DNA from 2 places in the Embleya sp. NPDC005575 genome. Region 2 is predicted to be linked to the other one. Evidence: riboswitches for the same ligand, from Rfam matches in the RefSeq annotation. Region 2 holds a riboswitch; the other holds the start of a gene.

Region 1 (7,229 bases), on a different contig from region 2:
TTGTGCGTCGTGGTGGTGACCACGTCCGCGTACGGCACGGGGCTGGGGTGCAGACCCGCGGCGACCAGGCCCGCGAAGTGCGCCATGTCCACCATGAAGTACGCGCCGATCTCGTCGGCGATCCGGCGGAACTCGGCGAAGTCGAGCTGCCTCGGGTAGGCCGACCAACCGGCGATGATCAGCTTCGGTCGGTGCTCCTTGGCCAGGCGCTCGACCTCCTCCATGTCGACCCGGTGGGTCTTCTCGTCGACGTGGTAGGCGACCACGTTGTAGAGCTTGCCGGAGAAGTTGATCTTCATGCCGTGGGTGAGGTGGCCGCCGTGGGCCAGGTCCAGGCCGAGGATCGTGTCGCCGGGCGTGAGCAGCGCGAACATCGCGGCGGCGTTCGCGGACGCGCCCGAGTGCGGCTGCACGTTGGCGGCCTCGGCGCCGAAGAGCTCCTTGACCCGGTCGATGGCGAGCTGCTCGACGACGTCGACGTGCTCGCAGCCGCCGTAGTAGCGCCGGCCGGGGTAGCCCTCGGCGTACTTGTTGGTCAGGACGGAACCCTGTGCCTCCAACACCGCCACGGGGGCGAAGTTCTCGGAGGCGATCATCTCCAGGGTGTTCTGCTGGCGGTGCAGCTCGTCGGTGACGGCGGCGGCGACCTGCGGGTCCACCTCGCTCAGCGGACGGTCCAGGATCGTCACGGTTGTCAGCTCCTCGATCGGGTCGATCTCGATCATTCGCCGCAGAACGCGGCGTACTCGTCGGCCGACAGCAGGCCCTCGGCCTCGCCGTCGATGCGCACCTTGAACAGCCAGCCCGCCCCGAAGGGGTCGGAGTTCACCAGGGCGGGGTCCTCGGCGACAGCGTCGTTGATCTCGACGATCTCGCCGGAGACCGGCGCGTACATGTCGCTGACCGACTTGGTGGACTCCAGCTCGCCGCACGGCTCGCCGGCGACGACCGTCTGACCGACCTCGGGAAGCTGGACGAACACCACGTCGCCGAGCGCGTCGGCCGCGTGCTTGGTGATGCCGACGAGGGCGGGGGAGGCCGCCTCGTCGAGCCACTCGTGTTCCTTGCTGTAGCGCAGGTGCTGGGGTGCGTGCACGGGTCCATTCTCCATTCGAATGAGGAGGGTCTGTCCCTCAGGTGGTTTTGTAATTGTTTGTGCCGCCGGTTTGTGCCGCCGGTTTGTGCCGCCGGTTCGTGCCGCCGGCCCGAGGGCCCGCGTCGGTCGCGCCCGAGGACCCGGGATCGGGCCCCGCGTGCGGCTCGGGTCAGGCCCGCTTGTAGAACGGCAGCGCGACGACCTCGACCGGCTCCGCCTTGCCGCGGATGTCCACGGCCAGCCGGGTGCCCGGTTCGGCCCGCTCCGAAGCCACGTACGCCATCGCGATCGGCACACCCAGCGTCGGCGAGGGCGCGCCGGAGGTGACCTCGCCGACCCGCTCGCCGGTCTCCGCGTCCACCACCGGGTAGCCCGCACGCGGGACCCGCTTGCCCGGCGAGGTGAGCCCGACCAGCGTTCGGCGCACGTCGGCCTGCGCCGCGGCCAGCGCGTCGCGCCCGACGAAGTCCTCGGGCTTGTCCAGCCGGACCACCCGACCCAGGTTGGCCTCGTACGGCGTGGTGTCCCGGGTCAGCTCGTGACCGTACAGCGGCATGCCCGCCTCCAGGCGCAGCGTGTCCCGGCAGGACAGCCCGGCCGGCACCAGGCTGTGCGGCTTCCCGGCCGCGAGCAACGCCTCCCACAGCGCGACCGCGTCGTCGGGCGCGGCGAACAGCTCGAAGCCGTCCTCGCCGGTGTAGCCGGTGCGCGCGAGCAGCACCGGGACGCCGGCGACCTCGGTGCGCAGGATCGCGTAGTACTTGAGCGCGGGCAGGTCGGCGTCGGTGAGCGAGCCGACGATCGCGGTCGACGCGGGGCCCTGCACGGCGAGCAGCGTGTACTCCTCGGACGCGTCGCGCACCGTGGCGTCGAAGTTCTCCGAGCGGTGCTTCAGGCTGCCCGCGACCACATCCGCGTTGGACGCGTTGGCCACCACCACGAAGTGCTCGTCGCCCAGCCGGTAGACGATCAGGTCGTCGACGATGCCGCCCTCTTCGGTGCAGATCATCGTGTACCGGGCGCGGTCGACCCCGATCTTCGAGACGAAACCGACCAGGGCGTGGTCGAGCGCGCGGGCGGCGTCCGGGCCGGTGACCTCGATTTCACCCATGTGGGTGAGGTCGAACAGGCCGGCCGTGGTGCGCACCGCAGTGTGCTCGTCGCGCTCGCTCCCGTACCGGAGCGGCATCCGCCAACCGGCGAAATCGGTCATCGTGGCCCCGAGCGCGTCGTGCACGGCGTCGAGCGGGGTCCGGCGGTCGGTGGTCATGCGAAGGCTCCTTCGAGGGGGCGCCGGCGGGAACACCCGAGGGGCGCGGGCCGGTCGGGGGCATGGCGAACGGCCGCGCGCTCGGCCGCGCGCACCACGCGCGGAGCGCGGACGCGGCGCGCGGACGAGGAGCGGGTGCCGGCGCGGAGTGCGGCGAAAGGTGACGGGCGGTGCGGCGAATACGACAACAAAGGGGGCTCCCTGCCATGGCGTTCAGCCCTTTTCGACCAGAGTCGGTCGAAAAGTGGGGTGCCCTCCCCTTCTGTCATCGGAACCTGAGAGCTTCATCGCGTCCGAGCGCATCCGCGCGAAAACTGCGATTTGCACCGTGGGTGAACCGCACCAGCGGTGCGGTTGCTTTCCAGAAGTGCCTGACCCATGCGGTATCGGTGCCTGAGAGATTCCGGGGAGGAGTTGCTCCTTCGGCGCCCCGCTCGTGGGCGAGGACTCTTCCGCGTGGGGTCGACGGCCGATATGAGGTTGTGCCCGGCATGCTAGCGCGTGTCGTCAATCCCCCGCCGGGACCGGGACCCGCCGAGTCCGAGGGCTGCCGACTTGGAGAGATGGCCGACACGCGCTCGCGCGCGAGGGTGCGAGGGTGCGACACCATGCGCAAGGCAGGACGGTTCGGGACAAGGGAGGGCTCGTGGAGACGGACTCGGCGGGGGCGCATACCGGCGCCGCGACGGGCGGCGTACTGATGCCCCGGTCCGTGCACGACCTCCGCGAGGAGCGCGATGGCCCGGGAAACCGGATCGGCGACCGGGTGGTGGACGTGCTGGCCTATCCGGCCTCGTGTGTGCTCGTGGTCACCGGCCTGCCCGGGGCCGGCAAGAGCACGCTGCTCGCGCGGGTGGTCACCCCCGGGCCGACCGTGGCCGTGCTCGACGCGGACCTGGTCCGGGCGCGCTGGGCGGTGCGTGCCGGGCGCATCCCGTATCGGGCCTATCGGCCGCTGGTGCGGCTCTCGCACTACGGCGAGGTGGCCCGGGCGCTGCGCGGCCCGGGCGCCGTGGTCGTGCACGACAGCGGCCGGAACCCGATGCTGCGCCGGGTGCTGGTGCTCGTCGCTCGTCGGCGCGGCAGTTCGGCACACGCACTGCTGTTGGACGTGACCGCCCATCAGGCGCTTTCCGGCCAACGCGCGCGTGGGCGCGGAGTGTCCACATCGGTGTTCGCCCGGCACCACCGCGAGTGGCGTGAACTGCTCGCCCGACTGACGCCGTGGCTGGACGCGGGCCCCACCCTGGCGTCCGCTCCCGGCGGCTTCACGTCGTGCGTACTGCTGGACCGCTCGGCCGCCCGGAAGCTCAGCCGGATCGTTTTCGCAGACCCCGTACCCGGACAGTCCCGACGGCGACAGCCGACCGAGTCGTAAACTGCGGCCGACACCAGAGGAGCACCACCATGCCGTTTCCGGCCAATCCCGTGGAGAGCGCGCTCGTCGCGGCGATGCACGACCCGTCCCGGGCCGAGGCTCTCTTCGAGGCCCTGGCCGAGGCGGACGTGTGGGTGCCGCTGCCCGAGGGCGGCAACCCGGCCGACAGCGAACTGACGCTGCCGACCACCGAGATCGACGGCCGGCCGTATGTGCCGGTGTTCTCCTCGGAGGAGGAGTTCCGGCGGATCGCCGGCCCGATGCCGTGCACGGTCGCGCCGATGCGCGAGTTCGCCCGCGGGATGCCGCCGAACGTGGGCATCGCGGTCAACCCGGGCGGCGAGGCGGGCATTCCGATCCCACCGCCGGGCGTGCTGGAACTGGCCCGGCTGCCCGGCGCGGGTGTGCGCGGCGCGCGGGTGCGGTTGTACGAGCCGGACGAGGAGCCGATGGAGTTCCTGATCGCGGCCGCCGCCGAGTTCACCCACGTGCCGGTGGTGCTGAGTGCGCGACGCGGCTTGGGCGTGATCGAGTCCGATCCGCCGTGCCTGTTCATCGGCGTCGAGTTGGATCGCTGGCAGGAGGAGGACCGGCTGGCCGCGGTCGGCGCCCTGGAGCGCGCGCTCGGCCGGGCCGCATCCCCGTGGCCGGTGAACGTGGTGCTGTTGGACGTCGCGCAGGATCCTGTGGGGGACTGGATGCTGGAACAGACCCAGCCGTTCTACCTACGGGCCGACCAGCGCTGAGCCCGCACCCGTGCATTCCGCGCACCCGCGTGCGCGGCACACACCGGCGCGCCCGGGTTCCGGCGCCGCGGCATTCATCGAAATCATGTCATCGGACCGGCGATCGGTCCGGCGGTACATCGGTACATCGGTTCGGATTCGGGGAGGACGTCGTGAACCAGGTCGAACAGGCATTGAGCCAGGTGACGCCCGGGCGTTACGACGCCTACGAGCGGTTGCTCGAAGCACTCACCGGCGCGCACGTGTGGATGCTGCTGTGGCAGGGACAACCGGGCAGCCCGGATGCCCAGTACGGGAACATGGACGTGGCCGGGTGGCGCTACGCCCCGGCGTTCACGTCCGAGGAGCAGTTGCGTCTCAGTGGCTGGGATCGCTCCTTCGAGGTCTGCCCGGTCACCGAGATCGCCTCCTCGCTGTACACCGACCACTGGGGCCTGTGGCTGAATCCGCACGCTCAGGGCGGCGGCGTCGGCGTGCCCTACCTCGACCTCCGGCGGATCGTCGGCGGCCTGGACCGGTTGATGGCCGGCCCCCTGGAAGTGGGCGAACCGACCCTGTGGGACCCGGCGTTCTACGCCCTGCTCGGCGGCCAACTGTTCCAGACCCAGGTGGTGCGAGCCGCGCACCGGGCCTGGGTACGGCCCACGGTCGGACCCGAACGCCTCGTGATCGGCCTGCGCCTGACGGACAATCAGCCCGCCACGATGCAACGGATGCGGGACGCGATGGCGGCCGCCTCGGCCGCCGCGCCGGCCGGCCTGACGTTGTCCTCGGTCGCACTGGACGACCCGTTCGACCCGGTCGCCGCGTGGATGCGCGAGCACACCCGGCCGTTCATCGGCATCGACATGCTCGACGAGGCCGCGCGCAACACGCAGTGAACGAAGATCGGCACACAGTGGCGGGAGGGGGTAACAGGCACTGATGCCCCCAAAAAACTGACGTCACGTCATCAACCACTGCCTTGTTGTGATTTCGTGACCGATCTACGCGGATCAACCCGTGAATCGTGTCGCCGTAATCACGGTTCAGTAAAGGTATCCCTCGACCCCTGTTGGTGCCCCCCGTCACGGAGGAGTCTCACCCGGACGACAGATCCCGAAGATCATCGGGATCGCAATGCCGGGTATGGCGACGGGATCGGCGATCCCGAGCCGCCGTCGCATCCGTGAGCGGGGAGGGTCGATCCATGACGGCACCGATCGAGACCACCGGTGTGGCCCGAGAGGCGCACCCCGAAGCGATCGCCGAGTCCGCCGGCGTACGCATCGAGGGTCGTTCCCTCGGCCAGATCGCGTGGGCCCGATTCCGTCGCGACAAGGTCGCGATGGCCGGTGGCGTGGTGATCATCTTCATGGTCCTCGTGGCGATCTTCGCCCCGGTGATCACCTCCTTCGTCGGCGGCGATCCCGCCGAGTACCACGACGATCTGCTCGACCCGGTGTTGAACATTCCCAATGGCAGCTTCGGTGGTGCCAGTTGGGACCATCCGCTGGGTCTGGAGCCGGTCAACGGCCGGGACATCTTCTCGCGCATCGTCTACGGCGCCCGCATCTCGATGCTCGTGGCCTTCCTCGCCACGCTCCTGTCGGTGGTCATAGGCGTCGTACTGGGTACCGTGGCGGGCTACTTCGGCGGCTGGGTCGACGCGCTGATCAGCCGCGCGATGGACGTCTTCCTGGCCTTCCCGCTGCTCCTGTTCGCGATCGCGATCGGCAGCAGCCTCCAGGGCGAGGCGTTCGGCATGAAGGGCGACACGCTCCGGGTCACCGTGCTGATCTTCGTGATCGGCTTCTTCAGCTGGCCCTACATCGCCCGCATCGTGCGCGGCCAGACGTTGTCGCTGCGCGAGCGGGAGTTCGTCGAGGCGGCCCGCAGCCTCGGGGCCACCGATCGGCACATCATCTTCAAGGAACTGCTGCCGAACCTGGTCGGTCCGATCCTGGTGTACTCCACGCTGCTGATCCCGACCAACATCCTGTTCGAGGCCGCCCTTTCGTACCTGGGGGTCGGCGTTCAAGAACCCACCGCCTCGTGGGGTGGCATGCTCGCGCGCGCCACCTCCCGGTACGAGGACGCACCGATGTTCATGGTCGTCCCCGGAGTCACGATCTTCATCACCGTGCTCGCGTTCAACCTGCTCGGCGACGGGCTTCGAGACGCCCTCGACCCACGCAGCCGCTGAATATCCCGCAAGTCCCCACGAGGAGGCACGACCAGCGATGAAACACCCGGTAACTCGCAGGCGCAGGGCCCAAGCGCTGATCGGCGTCGTTGCGGTCACCGCGATGGCCGCAACCGCGTGTGGCGGTGGTGGCGGCGGCTCGAAGAAGAAGTACTCGCCGAGCAACAAGGCCATCACCGAGGTCGTCAACCAGTCGACCAAGAAGGGCGGCACGCTCAAGCTGGTCAGCTCGGACAAGTTCGACTCGCTCGACCCGGGCGACATGTACTACGCCTCGGCCTGGAACTTCTCCCGGCTGATGGCCCGTCCGCTGCTGACCTTCAAGCCCGCCCCGGGCAACGCGAGCTACGAGTTCGCGCCGGACCTGGCCACCGAGGTGGGCAAGACCGACGACGGCGGCAAGACCTGGACGTACCACCTGCGCAAGGGCGTCAAGTACGAGGACGGCACCGAGGTCAAGGCCGCGGACGTCAAGTACGCGGTCGAGCGGACCTTCGACAAGGAGATCCTGCCCAACGGCCCGGCGTACTTCACCCAGTACCTGGACCCGGACG
Region 2 (7,229 bases):
CGCTTCGGCCCGGTGCGCGTCCGAAGCCGCCGACCGTCCCGCCCGCCGTCCTCGGCGAGGGGGTACCGGTCGGCGGTTCTTTGCGTTCGGGACCGGCCGGATCGCGCCGCCGCCGACCGGCCGGGGGCTGCGGCCGGCGGTCGCGCACACGCTCGGACCCGCCCGCCGGACCGCGGTGTACAGACAGTCGGAGTCGATCCGTTTCGATCCGTTTCGATCAGCGGCAAAGTGGCCAGACCTACCCCTGAAGCGTTGGTTCAAACCACTCGTGCGAGGAGCGTCACTCGGCGTGCCGAACGGCGCGGTCGTTGACGCGCTGTTGGTGACTGCCTACCGTCGAAATCGACAGTTCCGGGATGACCCCTGCGCGTTGCACCTCGCCGCCTGCGGCCCGGGACTGAAGAGACTCTTTGCGCCGTACCCGGGCGCGGGGAGACGAAAGGGAGGTCGGCGTGAGCAGCACCGGCGACATCACGGCGGCGGAACGCGCCCGCACGGCACGTCCTCTGCCGGCGACCGACCCCGGTGCGGGCCCCCGGCGGCAGGACGTCTCGCCGGCCGGCACCCCGTCGGAGGACGTCGGCTACCGAGGCCCGACGGCCTGCGCGGCGGCCGGCATCACCTATCGCCAACTCGACTACTGGGCGCGCACCGGCCTGGTCGAGCCCACGGTCCGCCCGGCCCACGGCTCGGGCACCCAGCGCCTGTACGGCTTCCGCGACATCCTGGTGCTCAAGATCGTCAAGCGGCTCCTGGACACCGGCGTCTCGCTGCAGAACATCCGGATCGCGGTGGCCCACCTGCGAGGCCGCGGCATCGGCGACCTGGCCGGGATGACGCTGATGAGCGACGGCGCCAGTGTGTACGAGTGCACGTCGTACGACGAGGTCATCGACCTGGTCCAGGGTGGCCAGGGGGTCTTCGGGATCGCCGTGGGGGCGGTGTGGCGCGAGGTCGAGGGCTCGCTCGCGCAGCTCCAGGGCGAGGACACCGGCACCGGAGAGCCGATCACGCCGGTCCATCCGGGCGACGAATTGGCGCGCAGGCGGCGCGACAAGGCGGTCTGAGGCGCCCGCGGCGGATGGGAACCGGTCCGACGGGCAGGACGTCCCCATGGACGTGATCATTCGTCGGCCGACCCTGCCGCGCTCGCGGCGAGCCCAACGACGCGGCTATCAGGCCGCCGTCCTGCTCACCGTGGCCGGACTGGCCCCGATCACGGGGCTGCACCTGTACGCCGGGAACCGGGTCCGCTCACCGGCCGACGTGCCGTACCAGGACGTCACGATGGTGCTCGGCGCGGGCGTGCACGGGGACCGGCCGTCCGATCTGCTGGCCCGCCGGTTGGACGTCGCACTCGGGTTGTACCGGGCCGGCAAGACCCGGGTGATCCTGGTCAGCGGCGACGGCGGCGGCAACCGCTACGACGAGACCGGGGTGATGCGGCGCTACCTCGCGGACCGGGGAATCCCGCAGCACCGGATCGTGAGCGACGAATCGGGATTCTCCACCTGGGAGTCCTGCGTCCGCGCGAAGCACGTCTACGGGATCGACCGGGTCATCGTGGTAACGCAGAGCTTCCATCTGCGGCGTGCGCTCGGGCTGTGCCGGGCCGCCGGGATATCCGCGTACGGCGTCCCGGACGAGTCCTTCACGTGGGGCCACATCGGGCCCACCGTGTACGGCACCGGGCGCGAGATGCTCGCGGCGATCAAGGCGACCGGTCAGATCGTGGTCAAACCGGATCCGCGCGCACGCGATCCGAGGAACGACGAGATCCGCCGCGCCCTGAGCGACTGAGTGAGTCAACGCACGCCGATGTCGGTCGCGTGCGTCATCATTGCCCGGTGTGAGACAGGCCCCGGGCATCCTTCACCTCGACATGGACGCGTTCTACGCGTCGGTCGAGCAGGCCGCGAAGCCCAGCCTGGCCGGCAAGGCGGTGATCGTCGGCGGCATCGGCGCGCGCGGGGTGGTGGCCACCGCCTCCTATGAGGCCCGAGTGTTCGGCGTGCACTCGGCGATGTCGATCGGCGAGGCCCGCCGACGCTGTCCCAACGCCGCTTTCCTCAGCCCGCGCTTCGCGCTGTACCGGCAGGTCAGCGACACCGTGATGGAGCTGCTGCATCGGCTCTCGCCGCTGGTGGAGCCGCTCAGCCTGGACGAGGCGTTCGTCGACCTGGAGGCGGGCCCGCACGGCGGCACGCTGGACACCCGGCGGGTCACCGAGATCGCCGTGCGGCTGCGCGCCGACATCCACGCGGCCACCGGGCTGACCTGCTCGGTCGGCGCGGCCACCTCCAAGCTGCTGGCCAAGATCGCGTCCGAGGCGGACAAGCCGGACGGGCTGTGCGTGGTGGCGCCCGGCGCCGAGCGGGCGATGCTGGACCCGCTGCCGGTGCGCGCGCTGCCCGGGGTCGGCCCGGCCACCGGCGACGTGCTGCGCCGGGCCGGCCTGGACACCGTGGCCGACCTGGCCGCCGTCGACGAGAGCGAGCTCGTGCGGCTGCTCGGCCAGGCGCACGGACACGGGCTGCACGTACTGGCCGCCGGGTTGGACACGCGCCCGGTGGTCGCCGACCGGGACGCGAAATCGGTGTCGGTGGAGGACACCTTCGCCACCGACCTGGTGGACCGCGAGCGCATCACGCGGGAGTTGGACCGGCTCTCGATCCGGTGCGTGGAGCGGCTGCGCGCCGCCGGGCGCTCCGGGCGCACGATCGTGCTCAAGCTGCGCCGCTACGACTTCAGCACGCTGACCCGCTCGGAGACGCTGCGCGGGCCCACCGACGATCCGGGCGTGGTGCGCGAGACGATCCGTCGGCTGGCCGCGCAGGTGGACGTCACGGGCGGCGTGCGGCTGCTCGGGGTGGGCGTGAGCGGCTTGGCCGACTTCGCCCAGCAGGACCTGTTCGGCGGGGCCGAGCCGGAGCCCGGTGAGCCGGTCGAGGAGGGCACGGAGGCCGCCGCGGAAGCGCCCGCGGAGGCCGCCCCGGAGCGGGTCTCCTGGTCGCCGGGCCAGGACGTGCTGCACGAGGGGTTCGGGCCCGGCTGGGTGCAGGGCAGCGGCGTCGGCCGGGTCACCGTGCGGTTCGAGGTGCCGGGCGGGCGGCCCGGCCGGGTGCGCACGTTTGCGATCACCGATCCGGCGCTGCGACCGGGGGAACCGATTCCGCTACCGCCCGTCGACCGGGGATAGCCGCGGCGATCCGGGGCAGGCGCCGGGCAGACGACTCCTCGGGGGTGTCCCCACCATGACTGATGTCAAAGAGCGGCCGATGCGAGGGCAAGGGGCCTTCCGATCGGCGCGCCGCAAGCTGGGCCTGCCCGCCTTCCTGGTCACGCTCCTGGTCGGCTTCATCGTGCTGGCCCTGGTGCTGGTCGGCCTGGTCAACCTGCTGCCCGGAAGATTCAATCCGTTCGGCGAGACCACCAAGGACCACAGCGGGCCCGTGATGCTCAAGGCGGTGCAGGATCTCAGCCGCTACGAGGCGGTCAGCGGCACCTTCCAGGTCGTAGTGGACCTGGAGAAGGACGCCAAATTCCTCCCGGACGCCGTCCGCGGCCAGCGAACGCTGTTCATCGGGGTCGGCCAGGTCGGCGGCTTCGTCGAATTCGGCGGAATCGGCCAGGATGCGATCCGGACCTCGCCGGACAACAAGAGCGTAACCATCAAGCTCCCGCACGCGCGGCTCGCGCCCGCCGCGCTCGACCAGAAGAACAGCCACGTGATTGCCCAGGACAGGGGCCTGTTCGACCGTCTCGGCGACTTCTTCTCCGGCAATCCCGGCGATCAGCAACAGCTCTACGTGCTGGCGACGAAGAAGATCGACGACGCGGCGAAGACCGCCGGACTGGTGGAGCGCGCGGAACGCAACACCACCGGCATGCTCCAGGGAATGATGCGATCCCTGGGTTATCCGACCACCACTGTGACCTACGCCTAGTGCGCAGGCCCCGGCGGCTGTCACGCTGATACCGTTGAGACCGCCCATTACGTTCGCGCGGGAGAGTCCTCGTGTCGTGCACACGAGGCGCCGAAGGAGCAACTCCTCCCCGGAATCTCTCAGGCACCCGTACCGCGTGGTCGTGGGCACTCTGGAAAGCAGGATTCGCACGTGGCTCGCCGAGTCGGGTCGGATCCTCGCCGACGGTGCAAATCGCGCCCGTGGGAACCGGTTCGACCGGGGCTCCGGGCGCGGTGAAGCTCTCAGGTACAGATGACAGAGGGGGAGGCCGGTGGACCCGCGACCCGCGTGTCCGTCCAGGAGCGATCCAGGAGGCCTTTCGCGATGACCCCGCGCACCCCTGCCCCGACGCGTGCTCACGTCGTACTCCCCTCCGGTCCCGGCTCGTTGACCGGCCTGGAGGCCGCGTCGCCGTTCACCGGTCGGCACATCGGTCCGGACGCCGACGAGCAGGCGAAGATGCTCGCCGCGATCGGCTACGGATCCCTGGACGAGCTGACCGACGCGGCGGTGCCCGCCGCGATCCGCGCGCTGGAGGGCTTCGCATTGCCCGCCGCGCGTTCGGAGGCCGAGGTGCTCGCCGAACTGCGCGAGCTGGCCTCCCGCAACAGCGTGCTGACCTCGATGATCGGGCTCGGCTACCACGGCACCTTCACCCCGCCGGTGATCACCCGCAACGTGCTGGAGAACCCCGCCTGGTACACGGCCTACACGCCCTACCAGCCGGAGATCTCGCAGGGCCGGTTGGAGGCGCTGCTCAACTTCCAGACCGTGGTCACCGACCTGACCGGCCTGGACGTGGCAGGCGCCTCGCTGCTCGACGAGGCCACCGCCGCCGCCGAGGCGATGACCCTGGCCCGGCGGGCCGGTCGGGCCAAGAGCGACGTGTTCGTCGTGGACGCGGCCACGCTGCCGCAGACCGTCGCCGTGGTGCGCACGCGCGCGCAGGCGCTGGGTATCGAGGTCGTGGTCGCCGACACCACCGACGGGCTGCCCGAGGACGGCTGCTTCGGCGTGCTGCTCCAGTACCCCGGCGCCGACGGCCGGGTCCGCGACCTGACGCCGGTGATCGAGGCGGCGCACGCGCAGGGCGCGCTGGTGGCGGTCGCCGCCGACCTGCTCGCACTCACCGTGTTGCGCGCGCCGGGCGCGATGGGCGCCGACATCGCGGTCGGCACCAGCCAGCGCTTCGGTGTGCCGATGGCCTTCGGCGGTCCGCACGCGGGGTACATGGCGGTTCGCGAGAAGCTCACCCGCAGCATGCCGGGCCGGCTGGTCGGGGTGTCCGTGGACGCCGACGGCGCGCCCGCCTACCGGCTCGCGCTGCAGACCCGCGAACAGCACATCCGCCGGGAGAAGGCGACCAGCAACATCTGCACCGCGCAGGTCCTGCTGGCCGTGATGGCCGGGATGTACGCGGTCTACCACGGGCCGGACGGGCTCACCTCGATCGCACGCCGCACCCACCGGTACGCGGCCGTGCTCGCGGCGGGCCTGCGGGCGGGCGGCGTCGAGGTCGTGCACGGCGACTTCTTCGACACGGTCGGCGTGCGCGTGCCGGGCCGGGCCGAGCAGGTGCTTGCCGCGGCCCGCGCGGCCGGGGTCAACCTGCGCCCGGTGGACGCCGACCACGTGGGGATCACCTGCGACGAGACCACCCTGCGAGCGCATGTCGAGGCGGTCTGGGGCGCGTTCGGGGTCACCGGCGACGTGGCCGCACTGGACGCGGTCACCGCCGACGCGCTGCCGCAGTCGCTGCTGCGCGACACCGAGTTCCTGACCCACCCGGTCTTCCACACGCACCGCTCCGAGACCGACATGCTGCGCTACCTCAAGCGGCTCGCGGACAAGGACTACGCACTCGACCGGGGCATGATCCCGCTCGGCTCGTGCACGATGAAGCTCAACGCCACGGTCGAGATGGAACCGATCACGTGGCCCGAGTTCGCGAACCTGCACCCGTTCGCGCCGGTGGATCAGGCCGCGGGATACCTGGAGCTGATCGACGGCCTGGCCGACTCGCTGGCCCGGATCACCGGCTACGCCAAGGTCTCGCTCCAGCCCAACGCCGGTTCGCAGGGCGAACTCGCGGGCCTGCTCGCGGTGCGCGCCTATCACCACGCCAACGGTGACACCGCCCGCGACGTGTGCCTGATCCCCTCCTCCGCGCACGGCACCAACGCGGCCAGCGCGGTGATGGCGGGCATGCGCGTCGTGGTGGTCAAGACCGGCGAGAACGGCGACGTGGACCTGGCCGACCTGCACACCAAGATCGAGCAGCACCGGGACACGCTCGCGGTACTGATGGTGACCTACCCGTCCACGCACGGCGTGTTCGAGGAGGGCATCGAGCAGGTGTGCGCGGCCATCCACGAGGCCGGCGGCCAGGTGTACGTGGACGGCGCGAACCTGAACGCACTGGTCGGGCTGGCCCAGCCGGGCGGCGCGATCGGCGCCGACGTATCGCACCTGAACCTGCACAAGACGTTCTGCATCCCGCACGGCGGCGGCGGTCCGGGCGTCGGCCCGGTCGCGGTGCGCGCGCACCTGGCGCCGTACCTGCCCAACCACCCGCTCCAGCCCGCAGCCGGCCCCGAGACCGGCGTGGGGCCGATCTCGGCCGCTCCGTGGGGTTCGGCGGCGATCCTGCCGATCCCGTGGACCTACCTGCGGCTGATGGGCCCGGACGGGCTCAAGGAGGCCACCCAGGTCGCGGTGCTGGGCGCCAACTACGTCGCCAAGCGGCTCGCGCCGCACTTCCCGGTGCTCTACACCGGCCCGAACGGCCTGGTCGCGCACGAGTGCATCATCGACGTGCGGGGGATCACCAAGGCCACCGGGGTCAGCGTCGACGATGTCGCCAAGCGGCTGATCGACTACGGGTTCCACGCGCCGACCATGTCGTTCCCGGTGCCCGGCACGCTGATGATCGAGCCGACGGAGAGCGAGAACCTGCACGAGATCGACCGGTTCTGCGACGCGATGATTGCCATCAAGGGCGAGATCGACCGGGTCGCGTCGGGCGAACTGCCCGCCGACGACAACCCGCTCGGCAACGCGCCGCACACCGCCGCGCTGCTTGCGGGCGAGTGGGCGCACGCCTACACGCGCGAGGAGGCGGTCTTCCCGGCCGGTGTGGTGCCGGCCGAGAAGTACTGGCCGCCGGTGCGCCGGATCGACGGTGCCCAGGGCGACCGCAACCTGGTCTGCTCGTGCCCGCCGATCGAGGCGTACGGCAACAACTGACGACGCGCAGCCCGC

Evidence for each region. Region 2 has a riboswitch for glycine ahead of gcvP (aminomethyl-transferring glycine dehydrogenase). Riboswitches for the same ligand answer to the same signal wherever they lie in the genome.
Region 1: linked by a shared signal. The riboswitch ahead of gcvT (glycine cleavage system aminomethyltransferase GcvT) and the one ahead of gcvP (aminomethyl-transferring glycine dehydrogenase) in region 2 are both predicted to bind glycine.

What each region holds. Positions count from the first base shown of each region.
Region 1 covers NZ_JBEXCV010000014.1:22,843-30,071, reverse strand. Annotated here, with positions in the region: gene glyA (serine hydroxymethyltransferase) at 1-689, opposite strand, end outside; gene gcvH (glycine cleavage system protein GcvH) at 722-1,096, opposite strand; gene gcvT (glycine cleavage system aminomethyltransferase GcvT) at 1,266-2,366, opposite strand; glycine riboswitch at 2,738-2,831, opposite strand; gene ABZS54_RS07290 (AAA family ATPase) at 3,013-3,744, shown strand; gene ABZS54_RS07285 (enhanced serine sensitivity protein SseB) at 3,774-4,490, shown strand; gene ABZS54_RS07280 (enhanced serine sensitivity protein SseB C-terminal domain-containing protein) at 4,643-5,371, shown strand; gene ABZS54_RS07275 (ABC transporter permease) at 5,680-6,675, shown strand; gene ABZS54_RS07270 (ABC transporter substrate-binding protein) at 6,713-7,229, shown strand, end outside.
Region 2 covers NZ_JBEXCV010000151.1:3,633-10,861, forward strand. Annotated here, with positions in the region: gene ABZS54_RS34315 (MerR family transcriptional regulator) at 453-1,067, shown strand; gene ABZS54_RS34320 (ElyC/SanA/YdcF family protein) at 1,114-1,800, shown strand; gene ABZS54_RS34325 (DNA polymerase IV) at 1,850-3,199, shown strand; gene ABZS54_RS34330 (DUF4230 domain-containing protein) at 3,279-3,947, shown strand; glycine riboswitch at 3,996-4,092, shown strand; gene gcvP (aminomethyl-transferring glycine dehydrogenase) at 4,293-7,214, shown strand.